Regions from separate parts of the Bradyrhizobium sp. WSM2793 genome, predicted to be linked through region 3. Evidence: predicted binding sites of a transcription regulator. Region 3 holds the regulator's gene; each other region holds the start of a gene.
What was found. The regulator PhoB, encoded in region 3, activates phosphate uptake and scavenging genes when phosphate is short. The targets are predictions, from matches to a motif close to TGTCATNNANCTGTCAT.
Positions count from the first base shown of each region.

Region 1: phnF (phosphonate metabolism transcriptional regulator PhnF) is a predicted target of PhoB. The motif match lies at 3,582-3,598, and genes of this name have one in related genera.
Region 2: A3AS_RS0110410 (RNA degradosome polyphosphate kinase) is a predicted target of PhoB. The motif match lies at 5,869-5,885, and genes of this name have one in related genera.

Region 1 is NZ_KB902802.1:63,698-71,527, reverse strand. Features, by position in the region: gene phnK (phosphonate C-P lyase system protein PhnK) at 1-442, opposite strand, end outside; gene A3AS_RS0130170 (alpha-D-ribose 1-methylphosphonate 5-phosphate C-P-lyase PhnJ) at 435-1,331, opposite strand; gene A3AS_RS0130165 (carbon-phosphorus lyase complex subunit PhnI) at 1,328-2,431, opposite strand; gene phnH (phosphonate C-P lyase system protein PhnH) at 2,436-3,044, opposite strand; gene phnG (phosphonate C-P lyase system protein PhnG) at 3,049-3,513, opposite strand; gene phnF (phosphonate metabolism transcriptional regulator PhnF) at 3,633-4,361, shown strand; gene phnE (phosphonate ABC transporter, permease protein PhnE) at 4,487-5,335, opposite strand; gene phnE (phosphonate ABC transporter, permease protein PhnE) at 5,332-6,216, opposite strand; gene phnD (phosphonate ABC transporter substrate-binding protein) at 6,288-7,223, opposite strand; gene phnC (phosphonate ABC transporter ATP-binding protein) at 7,287-7,830, opposite strand, start outside.
Region 2 is NZ_KB902775.1:60,888-68,717, reverse strand. Features, by position in the region: gene A3AS_RS0110430 (efflux RND transporter permease subunit) at 1-143, opposite strand, end outside; gene A3AS_RS0110425 (efflux RND transporter periplasmic adaptor subunit) at 144-1,277, opposite strand; gene A3AS_RS43380 (hypothetical protein) at 1,499-1,972, shown strand; gene ppx (exopolyphosphatase) at 2,085-3,587, opposite strand; gene A3AS_RS0110410 (RNA degradosome polyphosphate kinase) at 3,603-5,795, opposite strand; gene A3AS_RS0110400 (DnaA ATPase domain-containing protein) at 5,953-6,630, opposite strand; gene A3AS_RS0110395 (CDP-alcohol phosphatidyltransferase family protein) at 6,723-7,265, opposite strand; gene purM (phosphoribosylformylglycinamidine cyclo-ligase) at 7,423-7,830, shown strand, end outside.
Region 3 is NZ_KB902771.1:218,683-226,512, forward strand. Features, by position in the region: gene pstA (phosphate ABC transporter permease PstA) at 1-795, shown strand, start outside; gene pstB (phosphate ABC transporter ATP-binding protein PstB) at 792-1,610, shown strand; gene phoU (phosphate signaling complex protein PhoU) at 1,622-2,338, shown strand; gene phoB (phosphate regulon transcriptional regulator PhoB) at 2,362-3,069, shown strand; gene A3AS_RS0107140 (GcrA family cell cycle regulator) at 3,302-3,814, opposite strand; gene A3AS_RS0107145 (aspartate aminotransferase family protein) at 4,271-5,479, shown strand; gene argF (ornithine carbamoyltransferase) at 5,479-6,402, shown strand; gene A3AS_RS0107155 (Hsp33 family molecular chaperone) at 6,670-7,677, shown strand.

The sequences.
Region 1 (7,830 bases), on a different contig from region 3:
CGATCTCGACGCGGGTGAGCCAGTCGGACGCGGTCTCGCGGATGCGGCCATAGTGATTCCAACCCACCGCCATCAGCCGCTCGCCGACATTGGCGCCGGCCGAGACCGCCATGCGCAAGCCCTGCGCAGGATCCTGATGCACAAAACCCCAATCGGTACGATACAGGAAACGCCGCTCGGCTTCGCCGAGCGAGGCGAGATCGCGGGCGACACCGTCGCGCATCCGATAGGACACATGGCCGCCGCTGGCCGCGAGCTGGCCCGACAGGAGTTGCAGCAGCGTCGACTTGCCCGAACCAGATTCGCCGACGATCGCCAGCACTTCGCCGGGATACAGCGCGAAGGAGACGTCACGGCACGCGGCGATACGGCCGAAGGATTTGCTGAGGGAGGTCGCGACCAGCAGCGGCTGATCGTTTTCGAGCGCCGCGTGATCAACCATTGGTGCCTCCTTGCGCCTTCTCCTTGTACGGCGCGGCGCTGAGGCTGCCGTGATGGCCGGCGGCCTGGCGGCTCTCGCAATAGTCGGTGTCCGAGCACACGAACATCCGTCCGCCCTTGTCGTCGGTGACGATCTCGTCGAGATAGGAATTCTCCGCGCCGCACAGCGCGCAGGGCGCGTTGAAGCGATAGGGCTCGAACGGATGATCCTCGAAATCGAGCGACACCACCTTCGTGTAAGGCGGGATCGCATAGATGCGCTTCTCGCGGCCGGCGCCGAACAATTGCAACGCCGGGCAATTGTCCATCTTGGGATTGTCGAATTTCGGCGTCGGCGACGGATCCATCACGTAGCGCGCATTGACCTTGACCGGATAGGCGTAGGCGGTGGCGATGTGGCCGAAGCGGGCGATGTCCTCATAGAGCTTCACATGCATCAGGCCGTATTCGGCCAGCGCGTGCATGCGCCGCGTCTCGGTCTCGCGCGGCTCGAGGAAACGCAGCGGCTCCGGGATCGGCACCTGATAGACCAGCACCTGGTTTGCGTGCAGCGTCGCCTCGGGGATGCGGTGGCGGGTCTGGATCACCGTCGCTTCGTCAGTTGCGGTCGTCGTGGCAACGCCCGCGGTCTTGGCGAAGAATTTCCGGATCGAGATCGCGTTGGTGGTGTCGTCGGAGCCCTGGTCGATCACCTTCAGCACGTCGGCGGGACCGAGGATCGCAGCGGTCACCTGCACGCCGCCGGTGCCCCAGCCATAGGGCATCGGCATCTCGCGGCTGGCGAACGGCACCTGATAGCCGGGAATGGCGATCGCCTTCAGGATAGCGCGGCGGATCATCCGCTTGGTCTGCTCGTCGAGATAGGCGAAATTGTAGGCGGGCGCGTTCATTCCGCGGCCTCCTTCATGGCATCAGGCGCCTGGGCGTCAGTGAATTCCTTGCGCAGCTTGCGGAGCAGGCCGAGCTCGGACTGGAAGTCGACATAATGCGGCAGCTTCAGATGCTCCACGAAGCCGGTGGCCTGGACATTGTCCGAATGCGACATCACGAATTCTTCATCTTGCGCGGGGGCGAGTGCCTCCTCACCGAGCTCGCGGGCACGCAGCGCGCGGTCGACCAGGGCCATCGACATGGTCTTGCGCTCGCTCTGGCCGAAGGCGAGGCCATAGCCGCGGGTGAAGCACGGCGCTTCGGTCGCGGAGCCCTTGAACTGGTTGACCATCTGGCACTCGGTGAGCTCGATCGAGCCGAGCGGCACGGCGAAGCCGACATCTTCCGCCGAAAATTCCACCTCGACCTCGCCGAAGCGGATCTCGCCGGCGAAGGGATGGTTGCGGCCATAGCCGCGCTGGGTGGAATAGCCCATCGCCAGCAAAAATCCTTCGTCACCACGTGCGAGATTCTGCAGGCGCAAATCACGGTCCGCAGGAAAGTTCAGCGGCTCGCGGGTGAGATCGCCGACGCTGGCGCCGTCCTCGGCCTGCGGAGAGGATTCGATCAGTCCGTCGCGGCCGAGGATGTCGGTCACGCGCGGCGTCGGCGCCGTCGAGGCTTCCGCCGTTGCCGGAACCTCCGGCACAAAGCCTTGCGCGAGCGCGGGATCGAGCAGGCGATGGGTGTAGTCGAAGGTCGGCCCGAGGATCTGCCCGCCGGGAATGTCCTTGAAGGTCGAGGACACCCGCCGCTGCACGCGCATCGCGCCGGTGTCGACCGGCTCGCTCGCGCCGAAACGCGGCATCGTGGCGCGGAAGGCGCGAACCAGGAAGATCGCCTCGATCAGATCGCCGCGCGCCTGCTTGATCGCGAGGGCCGCGAGCTCGCGGTCATAGAGCGAGCCTTCGCTCATGACGCGGTCCACGGCGAGGCCAAGCTGCTCCGAGATCTGGTCGAGCGTGACCTCCGGAACGCCTTGGTCGCCGCGCCGCTTGTCTGCGAGCAGGCGATGGGCGTTCTCGATGGCGCGTTCGCCGCCTTTGACTGCGACATACATGCTTCTAGCTTCCCTTGCTCACGATTCGCGTGGTGCGGGGGATCGCGACCACGGCGTCATCGGCCACCAGCACCACATCGATGCCGCGCGGAAACAGCGCCTCGTTGATGTGCATACGCTCGAACAGATCGAACGGCTTGATCGACGCATTGAGCATGGCGGCGCCGTCGATGCCGGGACCGCGCAGCTCGAAGCTCCGTCCGGAGTCGAGGCTATCGACCTGCAGGATCACCGTGGTGGACCGATCCGGATATTCGCTGGTTCCGAGCGCGAAGCGTTCGAGCGGCGGCAGCGCACCGCCGTCGCTGATCAGCGCAAAACTCGCGATCGAGGAATCCTGCACCACGGGCGCGCCGGTGTGAAACTTCAACCATTTCACCACGTTCGGGCTCTCCGCCAGCCGCGCGTCGAGCCAGAGCGGCGTGTCGTGATCGAACAGCGTCAGCGCGATCGCGGCCGTGCCGCGCATCATCCTGTCGGGCGCCCCCGCCCCCGGTACGATGCGCTGGACCGAGCCCGGCCGCGCCATCGCGTCCATGACCGAGCGAAAGGTCGATTGCGCCGACAGCACCTTGTCGGCGAAGCCCGGCGGCAATTCCGCAATCGTGGTCATGATCTCACCCCTCACCGCGCACCATGGTGTAGAAATCAACCTTCGTCGCAGCGGTCTCGGCCGCCGCCTGCGCGCGGCCAGCCATAAGCTGCTCACGCAACGGGGCGATAACGTCCCGCTCCACCACTCCGCCAAAATCCCTCGACTGCACCAGGGCGTCGCACAAAGCGATCAGCCGCGCTTTCTCGCCGTCGCGCCCGAGCGTGTAGCCGAATCCGACCTCGCCGCTCGCAAGCCGCACCGCGGCGCGCGACACCGTGGCCTCACCGAGATTGAACGGCGCGCCGTCGCCGCCGACCCGGCCGCGCAGCATGACGAGACCGTTTTCGGGCGCGCGCAGGTCCTGATGGGCCGGGAGCGCCAAGTTGCGGAGGCGGGCGGCGATCTCGCCCGCCTCCGCGTGCGCCAGCACGGCCATGGCGGCTTGGCGCTGGGCTTGCTGGTTGTTGTGCAGGGTCACCTGATTCACCGAACCTTTGACAGAACTTGCCGCGCTGAAGTTGTCTATGATAATAGACAACTTAATACGGGAGCGCCATGACTGTTTCGTGACAAGTGCGTGATTTCTGGGCTAGGCTGGCCGGCGATATGAGCATGCAAGACACTGCGTCGTCCGGCGTCGCGCTATGGCGCCTCGTTGCCGACGGCATCGAGCGCGGCATCGCCGACGGCCGCTTTGCGGCCGGCGACAAATTGCCGGGCGAGATGGAGATCGCCGAAACCTATCGGGTGAATCGCCACACCGTGCGGCGCGCGCTGGCAGCGCTTGCCGAGCGCGGCCTGGTGCGCGCCGAGCGCGGCAGCGGAACTTATGTCGAAGCGCAGAAGCTCGCCTATCCCCTGCGCTCGCGCACGCGCTTCTCCGAGATCGTCGGCGCCGGTGGCCGCGAGCCGCGCGGTCAGTTGATCGAGGCGACCGACGATGTCGCGACCCGCGAGCTGGCGCGCGAGCTCGGCCTGAAGGCCGGCGCGCCCTTGGTGCGGATCGAGGCGATTCGCCTTGCCGACCGCACGCCGATTTGCGTCTCCACCACCTGGCTGTCCGCGGAATTGTTTCCCGGCGCCGGTGCCGTGTTCGCGGCGACGCGCTCGATGACGAAGCTGCTGGAGCATTATGGGGTGCGCGACTATCGCCGCGGCGCGACCCGGATCACCGCCGGCATCGTCGACGCAACCGACGCGGCCCGGCTCGATCTCGCGCTCGGACGGCCGATCCTAGTGGTCGATGCCACCGACCACGATCTCGACGGCAAGCCGCTGATGACCAAGCATTCGCGCTTCGCCGCGGAACGGGTGGAGTTTCTGGTGGAGTCGTAGGGCTCTCTCCAAGAAACCGGAGCCGTAGGGTGGGCAAAGGCGCACTTCGCGCCGTGCCCACGATCTTTCTCGATCGTTAAAAATCGTGGGCACGCTGCGCTTTGCCCACCCTACGGCACTTTTGATCAGGCCACGGCCCTGCGCCCAATGATCGCAAAGCGCAGCTTGCCCGAGATGAAATCGATCGCGGCGACCGCGACCAGGATCATCAGGATCAGGAACGACACCTTCTGCCATTCCAGCACGCGGATCTGCTCGGCGAGCTGCAGGCCGATGCCGCCGGCACCGACGATGCCGATGATGGTGGCCGAGCGGGTGTTGGATTCGATGAAATAGAGCACCTGGCCGGCGATCACGGGCAGCACCTGCGGCAACAGCCCGAAGCGGATCTCGTGCAGCGGGCTGCCGCCGGAGGCGCGGATGCCCTCGACCTGCTTCTGGTCGGCGCCCTCGATCGCCTCCGAGAACAGCTTGCCGAAGGCGCCGAAATCCGACACCGCAATGGCGAGCACGCCGGCGAACGGGCCGAGCCCGACGACGTTGATCCACACCAGCGCCCAGATCAGCGTGTCGACGCCGCGGATCGAATCCAGCACGCGGCGAACCGGGAAGCGCAGGATGCTCGACGGCACCACGTTGCGCGCGGCGAGCAGGCTGACCGGAAGCGCGAAGATTGCGGCGAGCGTCGTGCCGAGCAGCGCGATCGACAGCGTCTCGCCGAGCGCCTTCAGATAGATCGGCAGTGAGGAGCCGGGATCGGGCGGGATCATCATCAAGGTGATCCAGCCGAGCTGGCTGAGACCTGCGAAGAAGCGCGACGGCGAGAAGTCGAGATCGACGAGGCCATAAACGAGGACCGCGAACGCCGCGACGATCATCGCGGGTGTGGCAAGCCGCGCCGAGGCCGGCCGGTCGAACACATCCGGATAGCGCGCGCGAAGCTCTCGCGTGTCGATCGCTTGCCGCCTCGTCACGTCCGCGCCTCCTTGCCGAACAGGCGGCCGCGCAGCCAACCGGTGCTGATGTCGATGATGAAGACGGTGACGATGATGGTGAGCAGGATCGCGCTGACGTCCGAATAGTAGAATTTGCGGATCGCGACGACGAGTTCCTGGCCGATGCCGCCGGCACCGACGAAGCCCATCACGGAGGCTTCACGGACGTTGATCTCGAAGCGCAGCAGCGCGTAGCTCGCATAACCCGCGGTCACCTGCGGCACGACGGCGAACCGCATGCAGGACAGCCAGCTCGCGCCGGTCGAGCGGATGCCTTCGACCGGCTTCATGTCGGCGTTCTCGACGATTTCCGAGAACAGCTTTCCGAGCGCGCCGGTGGAGTGGATCGCGATCGCAAGCACGCCCGCCATCGGTCCGAGCCCGAAGGCGATCACGAAGATCAGCGCGAAGACGATGCCCGGAACGGTGCGGGCGAACTCGAGCAGGCGCCGGACGACGAAGCGCAGCCAGGGTGCGGGCGAGGTGTTTTCAGCCGCGAAGAAGTTCAGGCAAAATGCCAAGGTCGCGCCGATCAGCGTGCCGACATAGGAGATCAGCAGCGTCTCGCCGAGCATCTTCAGCCATTTGCGCCAGCCCCAGAGCCACTCGCCGACATCGGTCCAGACGCGCTGGCCGTTGTCGAGCGTGAGGATGCGATCGAAATAGCTGATGAAATTGCCGAAATAGGTGAAGAGCGTGCGCAGATTCACCTCCGCGCCGATTCCCGCGAGAGCCAGCGCGGCGCCGAAGACCGCGATCCCCAACAGCAGGCGGAGCCGCCTGCGCCCGACCGCCTGGCGATAAGCGGCGTTGAGCACGGCAAGCTGCTGCTCGGGGAGGATCGAAACCGCTGTTGTCATCGGCCTGAGATGAGTTCCGTCAAAGAAAGAGCCGGGTCCAGGGACCCGGCTCCAGTTGCATCGCCCTGAGATCAGGACGCCTTCTTCTTACGCAGCGCATCGACGAACTTGATCAGCTCGATCGTGCCATCCCAGTCCTTGGTGGTGGCGGGATGAAAGCCCTTCTTCTGACCGTCGGAGAGGCGGTCGAACGCGGCCTTGTCCTTGGCCGGTGCGTCGAAGAACGCCTTCGCGATGGCGGCCTTGGCGTCTTCCGGCAGGTCGGAATTGTAGGCATAGGGGCCGTTGATGATCGGCGCCGACTTGTGGATGATGCGGAAGTCGTCCTTCTTCATCGCCGAACCGTCGGCATTCTTCAGCATGCCCTTGGTCAGCATCTGCGCCAGCGTGGAATCGTCGTCGCTGGTCCACTGGTTGGCGGCGACGTCGACCGTGCCCTGCGACAGCGCCAGCATTGCGTTCTCGTGGCTGCCGGTGAAGACGACCTTGCCGAAATAGCCGTCGGCATCGGGGATGCCCATCTTGTCCAGCTCGAAGCGCGGCACGTTGTTGCCGGAGGTCGAGTTCGGATCGACGAGGCCGAGATTCTTGCCCTTGAGATCGTCGACCTTCTTGTAGGCGCTGCTCGCCTTGACGAAGAACACCGAGTAATAGCCGGTCGAGCCGTCGGCATTGATGTCGTTGGCGAAGGCGTCGGACTTGACGCCGGTCAGGCGGGCGCGGGCGAACGAGGCCGAGCCGTAGCTGGCGATGTGGATGTTGCCGGCGCGCTGGCCCTCGATGACGGCGGCGTAGTCGTTGGCGATGCGCAGCGTGACCTTCACGCCCAGTTCCTTGGAGAGATAGTTCACGAACGGCGCCCAGCGCTCGGTGACGCCGGAGGCGTTCTCGGCCGGGACGACCGCAAAGGTCAATTCGGGATATTTCGCCTTCCAATCGTCGGCGGAGGCGGAGGCGGTGAACGCGAGCGCGGCGGCGCCGGCAAGAATTAATCTGCGAGTGATCATGATACCCTCTTCATCCGTTGGGGTCGGTGGACGCAAAACTGGCAACAAAAGATGTGGCGCGGCTCAGGCGGCCGCGGCGGTTCCGAGCGCCGGAACGCCCTCGGGCGCCGGGACGGGCACGGTGCCCATGACGTCGGCGGCTTCGAGATCATAGAGCTCACGCGCAACGTGCTCGGTCAGCGCGGACGGCGCGCCGTCGAACACCACACGGCCCGCCGCCATGCCGATCAGGCGGTCGCAATAGCTGCGGGCGAGATCCAGCGAATGCAGATTGCAGAGCACGGTGATGCCGAAATGCTTGTTGATGCGCAGCAGCGCATCCATCACGATCTTGGTGTTGCGCGGATCGAGCGATGCGATCGGCTCGTCGGCGAGGATGATGTCGGGCTGCTGCACCAGCGCACGCGCGATCGCGACGCGCTGCTGCTGGCCGCCGGAGAGCTGGTCGGCACGCTGGGCGGCGAGCGATGCGATGTCGAACTGCTCGAGCGCCGACATCGCCAGCGCCTTGTCCTGCTCGGGCCACACTTGCGACAGTGAGCGCCAGGCCGGCATCGTCGCAAGGCGTCCCATCAGGACGTTGGTGAGGACATCGAGCCGGCCAACT
Region 2 (7,830 bases), on a different contig from region 3:
TTGACCTGAACCGGCGAAACGTCAGGAAAGGCATCCATCGGTAAGCCGGGCAGGAGGACAGCGCCGGCGCCGATCACCAGCAGCACGCCGAGCATGACGAACAGTCGCTGCGACAGTGCAAACGCAACCAGGCGCCGGAGCATTTACTGCCCCAGTCCGGAGAGGATGCCGCGAAGCGCCGAAATGCCGCCGATCGCGATCTCATCCCGATCCGAGACGGCGCCCGCTACGACCACATGGTCCTGATCTTCCGCAAGCAGCTTGACCGGCACCAGCCGGAAGCCGCCGTCAAAGGCGACGAAGACCGACGTTTGCTCGCCCCGCCGGACCAGCCCACTGTAAGGGATCTCCCAGGCGCTTTCGCCGGTCGAGAGAAATCCGATGCGGGCCGCGGTGGTCTGGCCGGGATGCAGCTCGCCGTCGTTGGGGACTTCCGCGCGAACCAGAATGGTCTGGGTGGCAGGATCGATGGTCTCTGAGACCAACACGACCTTGCCCGGGGTGGAATAGCCCTCGATCTCGACTTTCGCGCCGGTACGGATCGCTCGAATATTGGCGGCAGGGACCGCGATTTCCGCCCATAGCGGCGAGAGCCGCGCCAACTTGACAAGCGGTGCGGATTGTTCGAGCCGCTGCCCTGGTGACACCGCGAGCTCGACCACGGACGCGGCTTGCGGGGCATTGACCGTGAGCGTCCCGCTGATCGCCGCTTGCTGGGCCAGCCGGGAGATTGCATCGTCGGACATCCCGCTCAGATGCAGCATCTGACGCCGTTCGGCGACGACGAGGGCGGCCTGGCGCGCTTCGGCCTGGCTGGCTTCGAGCACGCGTTGCGGCACGGCCTTGCCTTCGAACAGATCCACGTTGCGATTGAGCTGCTGGCTGGCGAGGTGCTCCTGCGCGATCGCGTGCAGATAGTCGCGTTGCTGGGAGACGAAGCTCGGACTCTCCAGTGTGACCAGCGGCTGGCCGGCCATGGCGCGGTCACCGCGCCCGACCAGGAGATTGGCGACCATGCCGGCCACCGGCGCGCTGACGACCCACAATTGCTGCGTCGGGATGACGATCTGGACGGGATAGGGCAGCGTCAGATCGGTCCCGCTCGCGACAGGATGGGTGACGCGGACGCCGAGATTGCGCGCCTGCGCATCGCTGAGCTTCACCTCGTCCTGTGCATTCGGCGCGGAGGGCCAAAGACTCAATACAAGCGCTAGGAGAGCACGGGCAGTCGCGCTCCGAGCGGGGCTCAGACGGAAAATCCCATAGGGCAGTTGCATGGCGGAAGTCGTCCGGAGCGCAGCATTTGTATCTCGCTAACGCCGGCGCGACGGTGGTGGGTTGATGTGCATCAAGCGCGCTTGGCCTGCGCAGGATATTTTTGCACGAGGCGCGCCGGAGATGGCATCGATCCGGCTGTGGGCCGAGGTGGGCTCCGGGTGGTTTGCTTATCGCGGGGCGCAACAGCCAAGGCTGTTCTGAACTACGCAGGAGCAAAGTCGTGAAATTGAGCAGACTCTTGTGCACACTGCTGGGCAGTGTTATTGCGGCGCTTGCTCTCGTGCAGCCCGCGCTTTCCCACAGTGGAACGGCGCAGGATCCTTGGAGCCCCGCGCACATTGACATGCTCCCGGACGAAATCCGCGCAGACGTGCAGAAATGGAACGCTACGTGCGGGGGCTCGATAGCGGCCGCCCAACATTTTGCGCTCTATCTGACCGTGCCACGCGCCGAGTTCGTGGCCCTTCACTTCGACGATTTTCAATGCCGCAGCAGAGCCGTTCTTTGCAATTCCGCGGGATGCCTTCACGAAGTGTATGTCGCGACGGCCGGCCGATACCGCCGCGTGCTCACGGTGCGCACCTATGACATCCGACTATCATCCGTCAACAACCAGGCCTTCGTCGAGCTCCTCGACCGCAACGGAACCAGCCGGAAGCTGCGCTGGAATGGCAGCCGATTCGTCGCGAAGTAGAAGTAGATGTCGCTGCAGATGCCTGTCGCTTGCACCTGTCTCGTTGCGCTTTAGTTTATTGTTAGAGCATGATCTTTTCGGAGAACCGCTACGCACTTTTCCGGATCATGCGTTAGCGCCGCACGATCGAGCCGGCGCGGCTGACCAGGCGGGCGAGTGCGCGGAAGCGGCTGCCGACGCGGTCGGCGACGAGGTCGCCGAGGCGATGCTCGAACACCAGCATCAGCTTGCGGCCCTGGCTGCGGAAATGCGTGGCCGGCAGCACGCCAGGGCGCGCCGCCGAGATCAGATGCGCGACGCGGAACGCAGCGCCCAAGAGGCGCGCGCGCTCGAGCTGCGCCGGCGTCAGCAGCTCCTGCATGGTAACCGGCGGCTGGTTTTCCTCGCTCAGGCCCGCATAGCGATAGAACACCGACAGGCCGACGAAGGCGCGCTCGGTGTGGGTGATCGCGCCGAAATTGCCGTTGACGACAAGGCTCAGCGTCTGCTCGCCGCGGTGATCGGGATGCACGCGCCAGCCGATATCGGACAGCAGGCACGCGGTGTGGCGCAAGCGGCGGTCCTCCTCGGTCTCGCGCAGCTTCACCACGCGCGCGAGGCGGTCGGTCCAGGCGATCAGCTCGTGGGCGTGCTTGGCCGAGCGCGACAGCAGCTGGTTCAGCTCTTCCGCGGCGCAGATCAGGCCGTCCTTGTTGCGTTCCGGCTCCGACAGCTTCTCGTGCAGCAGGCCCTCGCGCACGCCGAAGGTCGAGAACACGATCGTCTTCGGCTTTGCCACCCGGATGATGTGCTCGAGCACCAACGCCGCATAGGTGAGGAGCGGTCGCCGCGCATCGGCGACGATCTCGATGTCGGCGAGCATGTCCGCTGCCGCAAGCCGACGCAGACGGCGCGAAAAGTCGAGCGCTTCAGCCGCGGTCAGGGAATAGCCGTGCATCACCTGGAGCGGATAGCCGCTCTGGATGATGTGGATGCGCGCCAGCGCACGCCAGGTGCCGCCGACCGCATAGAAAGTGCGGCCGCGGCCCGCGGTGAGCTGTGGCACCTCGTCGATCGCCTCGCGCACGATGCGGTCGGCGCGCTTGAGCGATTTGTGCGCGAGGTCCTGGAGCGCGAGCCCGCCGAGCGGCAGCGTCACGCCGCTACGCACGCTGTTCCTGCGCACGTCGATCAGTTCGAGCGAGCCGCCGCCGAGATCGCCGACGATGCCGTCGGGATGATGGATGCCCGAGATTACGCCGAGCGCCGACAGCCGCGCCTCGCGCGGACCCGATAGGATCTCGATCTTCACCGCGCAAATGCGCTCGGCCTTCGCGATGAAGTCGGGGCCGTTGGAGGCGTCGCGGCAGGCCGCGGTCGCGATCGCGAACACGCGCCCGACCTGCATCACGCGGCACAACGCGCGAAAGCGCCTCAACGAGGTCAACGCCTTGTCGACGGCGTCGGGCGCGAGCAGGCCGGTGCTCTGCACCTCGCGTCCGAGGCCGCACAGCGTCTTCTCGTTGAAGATCGGAATGAGGCTCCGCGTCAGCCCCTCGTAGACGACGAGACGGACCGAGTTGGAACCGATATCGATGACCGCGACGCTCGAGCCGCGCTTGCGCGGCCGCTTCACGCCGAACATCCCCGATCAGGATTGATGGCGTTCGTTCCGGCGCGTAAGACGACGCGGCGAGGATTCCTTGAGCGACTTTCCACGGCCAGACAGACTCGGATTTGTCATGAAGTAGTTGTGGACGTTGAAAGGCTCTTCGCCCTTCGCGGTCTTCATACGCGTTGAGGACCCGTCCGGCAACAATTGCCAGCTCTGCTCATTGTCCTTGAGATTCGCGACCATGATCTGTTCGAGAACCTGCTGATGCACCGTGGGATTCTGCAGCGGACACAGCACCTCGACGCGGCGGTCGAGGTTGCGCGGCATCATGTCGGCGGAGGAGATATACACAGCCGCTTTGGCACTCGGCAGACCCTGGCCCATGCCGAAGCAGTAGATTCGGCCGTGTTCCAGGAAGCGTCCGATGATCGATTTGACGCGGATGTTCTCGGACAGGCCGGGAATGCCGGGGCGCAGGCAACAGATACCGCGCACCACGAGCTCGACCTGCACGCCGGCCTGGGAGGCCTCGTAGAGCGCGTCGATGATGTCGGGGTCGACCAGCGCATTCATCTTCATCCAGACCGCGCCGTGGCGGCCGTGGCGCGCATGCGCGGTCTCGCCCTGGATGTGCTCGATGATGCGCTTGCGCAAGGTCAGCGGCGACACCGCCATTTTTTCCAGATCGCTCGGCGCGGCGTAGCCGGTGATGAAATTGAACACGCGCGCGGCATCGCGGCCGATGGTCGGATCGGAGGTGAAGTAGGAGAGGTCGGTGTAGATGCGCGCGGTGACCGGATGATAATTGCCGGTGCCGGTATGGACGTAAGTCGTGAGGCTGCCGCCCTCGCGACGCACCACCATCGAGAGTTTTGCGTGCGTCTTCAGTTCGAGGAAGCCGTAGACGACCTGCACGCCGGCGCGTTCGAGATCGCGCGCCCAGCGGATGTTGGCTTCCTCGTCGAAGCGCGCCTTCAGCTCGATCAGCGCGGTGACGGATTTGCCGGCCTCGGCGGCTTCCGCCAGCGCGCGCACGATCGGCGAGTTGTTGGAGGTGCGGTAGAGCGTCTGCTTGATCGCGACGACATCGGGGTCGCGCGTCGCCTGCTGCAGGAACTGCACCACCACGTCGAAGGATTCGTAGGGGTGATGGACCACGAGGTCCTTCTGCCGGATCGCGGCGAAGATGTCGCCGCCATGCTCGCGCACGCGCTCGGGATGGCGCGGCACGTAAGGGGTGAATTCGAGGTCGGGCCGGTCGAGGCGCGTGAGCTGCGAGAGCTCGTTCATCGCCTGCACGCCGTCGACCAGGAACACCTCGTCGTCGGCGGCCGACAGCGCGTGCTGCACGAAGCTGCGCAGCTCCTCCGGCATCTTGGCATCGATCTCGAGCCGGATCACCGACCCGCGGCGGCGGCGCTTCAGCGCGGTCTCGAACAGGCGGACGAGGTCTTCGGCCTCTTCCTCGATTTCGAGCTCGGAGTCGCGGATGATGCGGAAGGCGCCCTGGCCGTGCAGATTGTAGCCGGGGAACAGGCGGTTGATGAACAGGGCGGTCGCCTGCTCCAGCGAGATCAGCCGGACCACCTTGCCGTCGGCCGGCAGGCGGATGAAGCGGTCGATCTTGCCGGGCATGCGGATCAACGCGTTCATCTGCTTGCCGTCGGCGGCGCGCGTGAGCTGGAGCGCGATGGTGAAGCCGAGGCTCGGGATGAACGGGAAGGGGTGGGCCGGGTCGATCGCCAGCGGCGTCAGCAGCGGGAACACGTTGCTGAGGAAATAGTCCTCGATCCAGGTCCGTTCCGCCTTGGTGACGTCCTTGCCGTCGACCAGGACGATGCCGACATCGGCCAGAGTGCCGCGCAAATCGCGCCAGATCGCCTGCTGGTCGGAGGCGAGTTCGGAGACGGTGCGGTTGATCAGGGCGAGCTGCTCGGATGGCGTCAGGCCGTCGGGGCTGCGTTCGGCAATGCCCTCGCGCACCTGCGCCTTGATTCCGGCGACGCGAACCATGAAGAACTCGTCGAGGTTATTTGCGGAAATCGACAGGAATCGCACCCGCTCCAGCATGGGATGGCTGGGATTGACCGATTCCTCCAGGACGCGGCGGTTGAAATGCAGCCAGGAAAGCTCGCGGTTGATGAATCGCTCGGGACTCGATGCGATCGCCGGCAGGCTTTCGGTCTCTGGGGCTTTTTCTTTAGTTTCAACAGCTTGCGCAGAGTCCATCAGAAGTCGGTCCATCCAGTTCGCCCCAATTTGCGACTTATGCGCAAAACCGGCCGGAGCATGTGTTAGAGCGATGACGTTTCGATGACATTGATGTTCCGCCGCTTCGCCGCGTCAAGCGGGCTCGCGTAGGCCTTGGGCGCGGCCGCGCGACCGATCAAGCGTCCCGCAGTAGCTCGGCGGCCAGCGCCCGGGTGACCGGGCGGCCAAGTCGCAGGGCTTCGCTGTCGAGCAATTCCACGGCTTGGCGGGCGGCGGCCGAGGACCGCTCCAGGCGCGTGGCGAGGTAGCCGACTACGCTCTCGTCCACGGTGAGCTGGCGGTCGGCGCAGAATTTGACGATCAGGCCGCGGAAGAGCTGGTCGTCGGGCGGCAGCAGCGCGACCACCGGAACGGCGCGCAGACGCGAGCGCAGGTCGCGAAGCTCTATCTCCAGCGAGGCCGGCACCTCGCGTCCGGTGAACAGAATGTAGGCGCCATCCTCGCGGGCGAGGTTCATCAGGTGGAAGAGGGCGCGTTCGTCAAATTCCCTGGCCTTGAGATCCTCGACCACCAGCGCACCTGTGGCGAGCGTGCCCGGAACGCCCGCAGCGGTCAGCGCATTGGCCGTGGTGGAGCGGGCGCCGGCCTCCTCGGCCCAGATCGCGCCGAGATGGCTCTTGCCGCTTCCTTCCGGGCCGGCCAGCCACATGATCCGGTTCGGCCATTCCGGCCAGCTGTCGATCAGGCCGAGGCCGGCTGCATTGGCCGGTCCCTCAAGGAAATTGTCCCGGCTGAGGCTCTCCGCATGCGGAAGTGAAAACGCCAATTGTCGGGGGTGAACGCGGCCTGGCACGCTTGCTTTGCTCCATGCCGGCGCGCCGGCGTCATTTGAAGAGGTCGGACGTATCGAGCGGGAGTTGGCCTTTTACGGGGCCGCATCCCCTCTCATTTGGCCTCGATCGTACTCATGTGCCGCAGCCACTCGACCAGATAGAGCGACACGGAGGAGAGCGTGAAGACCGTGACGAAGCCCATCAGGATGATATCATAAGGGGCCGGCTTGAAGCCGAAGGCAAGCGCCGCCAGCACGAGCGCCGCGAACGCCACTTGTGCAACCGTGTTGAGCTTGGACACTTTCGACGGCTTCATCTCGACCGGCCGGTCGAACAGCCAGGACACGATCACGGCGGCGACGATCATGATGTCGCGCGAGACCACCAGGATCACGATCCAGCGCGGAATTGCGCCCCAGATGCCGAGCGCCATGTAGATCGAGACCAGCAGCGCCTTGTCCGCGAGCGGGTCGAGCAGGGCGCCGAGCTCGCTCGTCATGTTGAAGCGCTTGGCCAGGAAGCCGTCCACGGCGTCGCTGATACCGGCGATCAGGAAGACGGCGAACGCGACCTCCATTTGGCTCGACACGATGGCCCAGACGATGATCGGGACCAGCATGATGCGGCCCAGGGTAATGATGTTCGGAATACTCACGAAAGCGCTTCCCGGCACCCGGTCTGACCTCGAATCCGGCCTCTCGGGAGGCTGAACCGGTTGATATCTCTACATAGTATACGGCGGTGCGCCATGCGAGCCATTGCGCGTCCCCGGAATTCGACGTAACCAGCCGCGAACCCACTGGAAATCGGGCATGACCGACCGCAAAAACGGCCTCACTTACGCCGATTCAGGCGTCGATATCGATGCGGGCAACCGCCTGGTCGACCTGATCAAGCCGATGGTGCGCGCCACCGCACGGCCGGGCGCCGACGCCGAGATCGGCGGTTTCGGCGGCCTGTTCGACCTCAAGGCGGCCGGTTTCAAAGATCCGGTCCTCGTGGCCGCGACCGACGGCGTCGGCACCAAGGTCAAGATCGCGATCGAGACCGGCCTGCATGGCGGGATCGGCATCGACCTCGTCGCCATGAGCGTCAACGACCTCGTGGTGCAGGGCGCCGAGCCGCTGTTCTTCCTGGATTATTTCGCTTGCGGCAAGCTCGATCCGGAGGCGACGGCCTCGATCGTCGCGGGCGTCGCGGAGGGCTGCCGCGAATCCGGC
Region 3 (7,830 bases):
CTCTGCTTCGCCGCGGCCGCCTTCGGCGTCACCTGGCTCGCGCTGATCCTGGTCACGCTGCTCTTCAACGGCCTGGCCGGCCTCAATCTTCAGATCTTCGTCGCGGATACGCCGCCGCCCGGTTCGACCGAAGGCGGCCTGCGCAACGCGATCGTCGGTTCGATCATCATGACGTTGATCGGCGTCGGCATCGGCGCGCCGCTCGGCCTGTTCGCCGGCACCTACCTTGCCGAATACGGCCGCAACGACAAGCTGACCTCGGTGATCCGCTTCATCAACGACATCCTGCTCTCGGCGCCCTCGATCATCATCGGCCTGTTCATCTATGGCGCGGTGGTGGTGCCGATGCGTGGCTTCTCCGCGATCGCGGGCGCGCTCGCGCTCGCCGTCATCGTGATCCCGGTCGTGCTGCGCACCACCGAGGACATGCTGCTGCTGGTGCCGAATCCCCTGCGCGAGGCGGCCTCGGCGCTCGGCCTGCCGCGCTCGCTGGTGATCAAGCGTATCGCCTATCGTGCGGCCCGGTCGGGCCTCATCACCGGCGTGCTGCTCGCCACCGCCCGCGTCGCCGGCGAGACCGCGCCGCTGCTCTTCACCGCGCTGTCGAACCAGTTCTTCAGCCTCGGCCTGAACAAGACGATGGCCAACCTGCCGGTTACCATCAACAACTTCGTCCAGAGCCCCTATGCCTATTGGAAGCAGCTCGCCTGGAGCGGCGCGCTGCTGATCACGCTCACCGTGCTTGCCCTGAACATTGGCGCGCGCATCCTCGGCGCCGAGAGGACTGCAAAATGACCGACCTGTCCGTATCCATGAGTTCCAACGCTCATCTGGCCTCGCAGCCGCTGCCGGAAGCCCCGGCCAAGGTGACGGTGCGCAATCTCAATTTCTATTACGGCGAGCACCACGCGCTGAAGAACATCAACCTGACGCTGGGCGCCAACCGCGTCACGGCGTTCATCGGCCCGTCGGGCTGCGGCAAGTCGACCCTGCTGCGCATCTTCAACCGGATGTACGACCTCTATCCGGGCCAGCGCGCCACCGGCCAGCTCATGCTGGACCAGACCAACGTCCTCGACCCCAGGCTCGACCTCAATCTGCTGCGCGCCCGGGTCGGCATGGTGTTCCAGAAGCCGACGCCGTTCCCGATGACGATCTACGAGAACATCGCCTTCGGCATCCGCCTCTACGAGAAGATCTCGAAGTCCGAGATGGACGACCGCGTCGAGAAGGCACTGCGCGGCGGCGCGCTGTGGAACGAGGTCAAGGACAAGCTCAACGCCTCCGGCCTGTCGCTCTCCGGCGGCCAGCAGCAGCGCCTGTGCATCGCCCGCACCGTCGCGGTGCGTCCTGAAGTGATTTTGTTCGACGAGCCCTGCTCGGCGCTCGATCCGATCTCGACCGCCAAGGTCGAGGAGCTGATCCAGGAACTGTCCGAGAACTACACGATCGCGATCGTCACCCACAACATGCAGCAGGCGGCGCGCGTCTCCGACAAGACCGCCTTCATGTATCTCGGCGAGCTGATCGAGTTCGACGACACCAGCAAGATCTTCACGTCGCCGAGCGACCGGCGCACGCAGGATTACATCACCGGCCGGTTCGGCTGAGGAGACGCGACATGGGTACTGAACATACCGCAAAGGCTTTCGACACCGACCTCCAGGAGCTCACCCGCCTGGTCGCCGAGATGGGCGGCATCGCCGAGCGCATGATCGTCGATTCCGTCGACGCGCTGATCCGCCGCGACGTCGCGCTCGGCCAGCGCGTCGTCACCATCGACGCCGAGCTCGACGCGCTGCAGAAGCGCATCGAGGAACGCGCGGTGCTCACCATCGCCCGCCGGCAGCCGATGGCGGTGGATCTGCGCGAGATCGTCGGCGCCATGCGCGTTGCGACCGACCTCGAGCGCATCGGCGACCTCGCCAAGAACATGGGCAAGCGCGTCGCCGCGCTGGAGACCGACTTCCATCCGCTGAAGCTGTTCCGCGGCCTGGAGCACATGACCGACCTCGTGCAGCAGCAGGTCAAGTCGGTGCTGGATGCCTATGCCGCGCATGACCTGCCGGCGGCGATGGCGGTGTGGAAGGGCGACGAGGAGGTCGACGCGATCTGCACCTCGCTGTTCCGCGAGCTCCTCACCTACATGATGGAGGATCCGCGCAACATCTCGTTCTGCATCCATCTGATGTTCTGCGCCAAGAACATCGAGCGGATCGGCGACCACGCCACCAACATCGCCGAGACCGTGTTCTACATGATCGAGGGCCAGGCGATCACCGACAAGCGGCCGAAGGGCGACATGACCACCTTCGCCACGACGGTCCCGAATACCTGAAGACTTGAAGGAGCGACGACCCGATGGGCGCACGCATTATGGTGGTTGAGGACGAGGAAGCTCTCACCGAGCTGCTTCGCTACAACCTCGAAGGCGACGGCTATGACGTCGAGACGGTCATGCGCGGCGACGACGCCGACACCCGCCTCAAGGAGCACATCCCGGACCTGATCGTGCTCGACTGGATGCTGCCGGGCCTGTCGGGCATCGAGCTGTGCCGCCGCCTGCGCACCCGGCCCGACACCAAGCAGCTCCCGATCATCATGCTCACCGCGCGCGGCGAGGAGAGCGAGCGGGTGCGGGGGCTTGCGACCGGCGCCGACGACTACATCGTCAAGCCGTTCTCGGTGCCGGAGCTTCTGGCGCGCGTGAAGGGCCTGCTGCGGCGCGCCAGTCCTGAGCGGCTCGCGACAGTGCTGGCCTATGGCGACATCGAGCTCGACCGCGACAAGCGCCGCGTGGCGCGCTCGGGCCGGCCGATCGATCTCGGCCCGACCGAATATCGCCTGCTGGAGTTCTTCCTGGAGCATCCCGGCCGCGTGTTCTCGCGCGAGCAGCTGCTCGACAGCGTCTGGGGTCGCGACATCTACATCGATGAGCGCACTGTCGACGTCCATATCGGCCGCTTGCGCAAGCTGCTCAATCTCGGCCGCGAGCAGGACCCGATCCGCACCGTCCGCGGCGCCGGCTACGCGCTCGACGACCGCTTCGCGAAGGCGGAGCAGACGTAAGGTTTGCTGGCGTTGGCTTTGGCGGGCCGCCGCCGCATTCTCCGGCGTCGTCCCTGCGAAAGCAGGGACCCATAACCACAGGCAGTGGTTTGGCGAAGACCCGGAGTGACCATCTCGCGCGACAACTGCGCCTTGTGGTTATGGATCCCCGCGTTCGCGGGGATGACACCGAGTTGGTGGAGCCGTCATCGTGTGACGGCTGCAGTCTTGACGATCAGAGAATTCCGCGAACTCAGCGCGGACCCGGCTTCGCCGGCGCGCGCCGGCGATCCGCCGCCGGCTGATACGCCACGCGCGAGTGCTGGGCGCAGTAGGGCAGGCCGGACAGTGCCTTGCCGCCGCAGAAGAAGAAATCCGGGCTCGAGGGATCGCCGACCGGCCAGTGGCAGGTCGCCTCGTTGAGCTCGAGCAGCGACAGCCGCTGGCCCATCGGCACCACGTTGTCGTAGGTGACGGGTTCGGCCTCCACCTCGACCTCGAAGGCCTGCGCCAGCGCGGTGTTGCCGCGCGCGATGGGGCGGGTCACCCGCATCATGTGCTGCGCGGGACGCGCCTTGCGCGGCCGGGGCGCTGCCGATGAAGGGCTCTTGGCGCGGCCGGACAGACCCAGCCTGTGCACTTTGCCGATCACGGCATTGCGGGTCACATTGCCGAGCTCAGCTGCGATCTGGCTGGCCGAAAGTCCGGCCTCCCAGAGCTTTTTCAGCTGCTCGACGCGATCGTCGGACCAGGTCAAAACCGTCATTGCACCCTTTCCCTCGCTACGCGCCAGCCATCCTGGGGCCTCGCAGCGATTGCCTAAGCCTTCAAAAACCCGTGCCGTCAGAATCCCTTAAGGCTCGCCGGGCGCGTGACTGACGCCCGAACGTTTACGCCGGTACAAGAGGACTCTTGGGATCAGAACCGCTGCACGAGATGTCGTATCTGACAATCCAAACGCTACAATATGGCGTGACTCCCGCGCAAGAGTCCGCCGACTCGCTTCCACATGTTCCGTGGTGAAAACCCGCAAAATCGGCACCGCAAGACTACGGATTCAGCGTTTCCTGAGGCTTTCCGGGCGGCATTGACACCCGTCTTGCCAAGCATAAGATAGTCCCGCGTGCCGCCCTTAAAAGGCGGCACGTTTCGTTTTCCGGGCCGGTCGATGGTGCGTTGCGCAATGCACGCGTCACACCGTCCGCAACATTCAAGTGACATCATGACTAACAGCGCAGCGCCGCATTTGCTCCCCGTTTTCGCCAGAGCCGACCTCGGCTTCGAGCGCGGCGAAGGCTGCTGGCTGATCGCGACCAATGGCGATCGCTATCTCGATTTCACCTCGGGCGTAGCTGTGAATGCGCTCGGCCATTGCCACCCGCATCTGGTCAAGGCGCTGCAGGAGCAGGCGACGAAGCTCTGGCACATGTCGAACCTGTTCCAGAGCCCGGACGGCGAGAAGCTCGCGAGCCGGCTTTGCAACGAAAGCTTTGCCGACTTCGTGTTCTTCTGCAATTCGGGCGCCGAAGCGCTGGAAGGTGTGATCAAGCTGGTCCGCCATCATCACTTCTCCAAGGGGCATCCGGAACGTTATCGCATCATCACCTTCGAAGGCGCCTTCCACGGCCGCACGCTGGCAACGCTGGCCGCGACCGGCTCTGCAAAATATCTCGAAGGCTTCGGCTCGCCCATGGAAGGCTTCGACCAGGTGCCGCATGGCGATATCGAGGCCGTCAAGAAGGCGATCGGCCCGCACACCGCCGGCATCCTGATCGAGCCGATCCAGGGCGAGGGCGGCGTGCGCTCGGCAACGCCGACCTTCCTCAAGGCGTTGCGCCAGCTTTGCGACGAGAAGGGCCTGCTGCTCGCCTTCGACGAGGTGCAGACCGGCATGGGCCGCAGCGGCGATCTGTTCGCCTATCGGCGCACCGGCGTCACGCCTGACGTGATGTCGCTGGCAAAGGCGCTCGGCGGCGGCTTCCCGATCGGCGCAGTGCTGGCGACCGCGGATGCGGCAGCCGGCATGGGGCCCGGCTCGCACGGCTCGACCTTCGGCGGCAATCCGCTGGCGATCTCCGCGGCCAATGCGGTGCTCGACGTCATGCTCCAGCCCGGCTTCTTCGACCACGTGCAGAAGATGTCGCTGCTGCTGAAGCAGAAGCTCGCCGCCGTGATCGACCGTCATGGCGATGTCGTCAGCGAAGTGCGCGGCGAGGGCCTTCTGATCGGCATCAAGGCCGTGGTGCCCTCCGGCGATCTCGTCGCGGCGCTGCGCAACGAGAAACTGCTCACGGTCGGGGCCGGCGACAATGTCGTGCGTTTCCTGCCACCGCTGATCGTGACCGAAGCCGAGATCGAGGACAGCGTCGGGCGGTTAGAGCGCGCCTGCGCCGCGATCTCGTCCAGCCAGACCAAGCGGGCGGCAAGCTGATGAGCAAGTCCCCGAAGCACTTCCTCGATATCAACGAGCTGCCGCTGTCGGAGCTCAAGACCATGCTCGCGGCGTCCTCCGCCATGAAGGCGAAGCAGAAGGCGCAGCAGCCGGTGCGGCCGCTCGAAGGCAAGACGCTGGCGATGATCTTCGAGCGCCCGTCGACCCGGACACGCGTGTCGTTCGACGTCGCGATGCGTCAGCTCGGCGGCGAGCCCATCATGCTCACCGGTGCCGAGATGCAGCTCGGCCGCGGTGAGACCATCGCCGACACCGCGCGCGTGCTGTCGCGCTATGTCGACGCCATCATGATCCGTATCCTCAACCATGACGCGCTGCTGGAGCTTGCGGCCAACGCGACGGTGCCCGTCATCAACGGCCTGACGCGGCGCTCGCACCCCTGCCAGGTGATGGCCGATCTCATGACCTATGAGGAGCATCGCGGCCCGATCGAGGGCAAGACGGTGGCCTGGACCGGCGACGACAACAACGTGCTGGCGTCCTGGGCTCACGCCGCCGAGCGCTTCAAGTTCCAGCTCAATGTCGCAACGCCGCCGGAGCTCGCGCCGAAAAAAGTGATGCGCGACTTCATCAAGGCGACCGGCGCGCCGATCATGCTCGGCACCGATCCGGAAGCCGCCGTGCGCGGCGCCGACTGTGTCGTCACCGACACCTGGGTGTCGATGGGCGACAAGGAAGGCGAGCACCGCCACAACGTGCTCAAGCCCTTTCAGGTCAACGGCAAGCTGATGTCGCTGGCCAAGCCCGATGCGCTGTTCATGCACTGCCTGCCCGCCCATCGCGGCGAGGAGGTCACCGACGACGTGATCGACGGTCCGCAATCGGTCGTGTTCGACGAGGCCGAAAACCGCCTGCACGCGCAGAAGGGCATCCTGGCCTGGTGCTTCGATGCGGTGAAGTAACGGCGCTGCAAGCCCGACGGCCGCCTCACACACAACTATCGTCCCTGCGAACGCAGGGACCCATACCGCGGAATCTCTCTTGTGGCGGGCTGGCGGAGGCGAGCGGTCTTCGCCAAACCGCATCCTGTGGTTATGGGCCCCGGAGCTGCGCTTACGCTTGTCGGGGACGACATCGAATTTGCCGCAACGTTGTGCAACCTTATCGCCCCCGAACCCACCATCCCGCGCCCCTTCCATTTCCCACCGACCGACCCCAGATAACGACCCATGGTTTCCCAATCCCCTCAGATGAAAGCCGGCCCCGAAGGCCCGGTTCGCGCGCCATCAGCGGTTCCGATCGATGACGCCGTGTTGCCCTACGAGGTCGACGCGCTCGACGTGCGCGGGCGCCTGGTGCGGCTTGGCCCGGCGCTCGACGAGATCCTGACCAAGCACGATTACCCCGCGCCGGTCGGCAAGCTGCTCGGCGAGGCCATCGTGCTGACGACGCTGCTCGGCTCGGCGCTGAAATTCGAGGGGCGCTTCATCCTGCAGGCCCAGACCGACGGCCCGGTGTCGTTCCTGGTCGTAGACTACATGGCGCCGGATCGCCTGCGGGCCTATGCGCGCTTCGATGCCGCGCGTCTCGGCGATACCAAAGATTCCGGCACGCTGCTCGGCCGCGGCCATCTCGCCATGACCATCGACCAGGGCCCCGACATGAGTCGCTACCAGGGTCTGGTCGCGCTCGACGGCGGCAGCCTCGAAGACGCCGCCCACGAATATTTCCTGCGCTCCGAGCAGATCCCGACGCGCGTGCGCCTCGCGGTTGGCGAGGAGTGGCGCTCCAACGACGGCGGCAAGCATCGCTGGCGCGCCGGCGGCATGCTGATGCAGTTTCTGCCCAAGGCGGCGGAGCGCGCGCGGCAGGCTGATCTGCATCCCGGCGATGCCCCTGATGGCGTCGAGGTGCACAGCGTCGCGGAGGACGATGCCTGGGTCGAGGCGCGTTCGCTGATCGAGACCGTCGAGGACGTCGAGCTGATTGATCCCGAGCTCTCCGGCGAGCGGCTGCTGTTCCGCCTGTTTCACGAGCGCGGCGTGCGCGTGTTCAATCCGATGGTCCTCAAGGCGCAATGCTCCTGCTCGCGCGATGCGGTCGCCGCGATGCTGAAGAGCTTCTCGCCCGACGACCGCGCCGCCATGGTCAAGGACGACAAGGTCGTCGTCACCTGCGAGTTCTGCAGCTCGGTGTATGATTTCACGCCGGACGAGGCGGGCGTCGAAGGCGCGTAGCGAGCTCTCGTAGGGTGGGCAAAGGCGCACTTGCGCCGTGCCCACGAGCTCTCGACGGCGGCGAAAGACGTGGGCACGCTTCGCTTTGCCCACCCTACGGCGCCTGCCCTGTGTCGCGCTCTGTCAATCCGCTTCGCTAAAAATATTCCACTT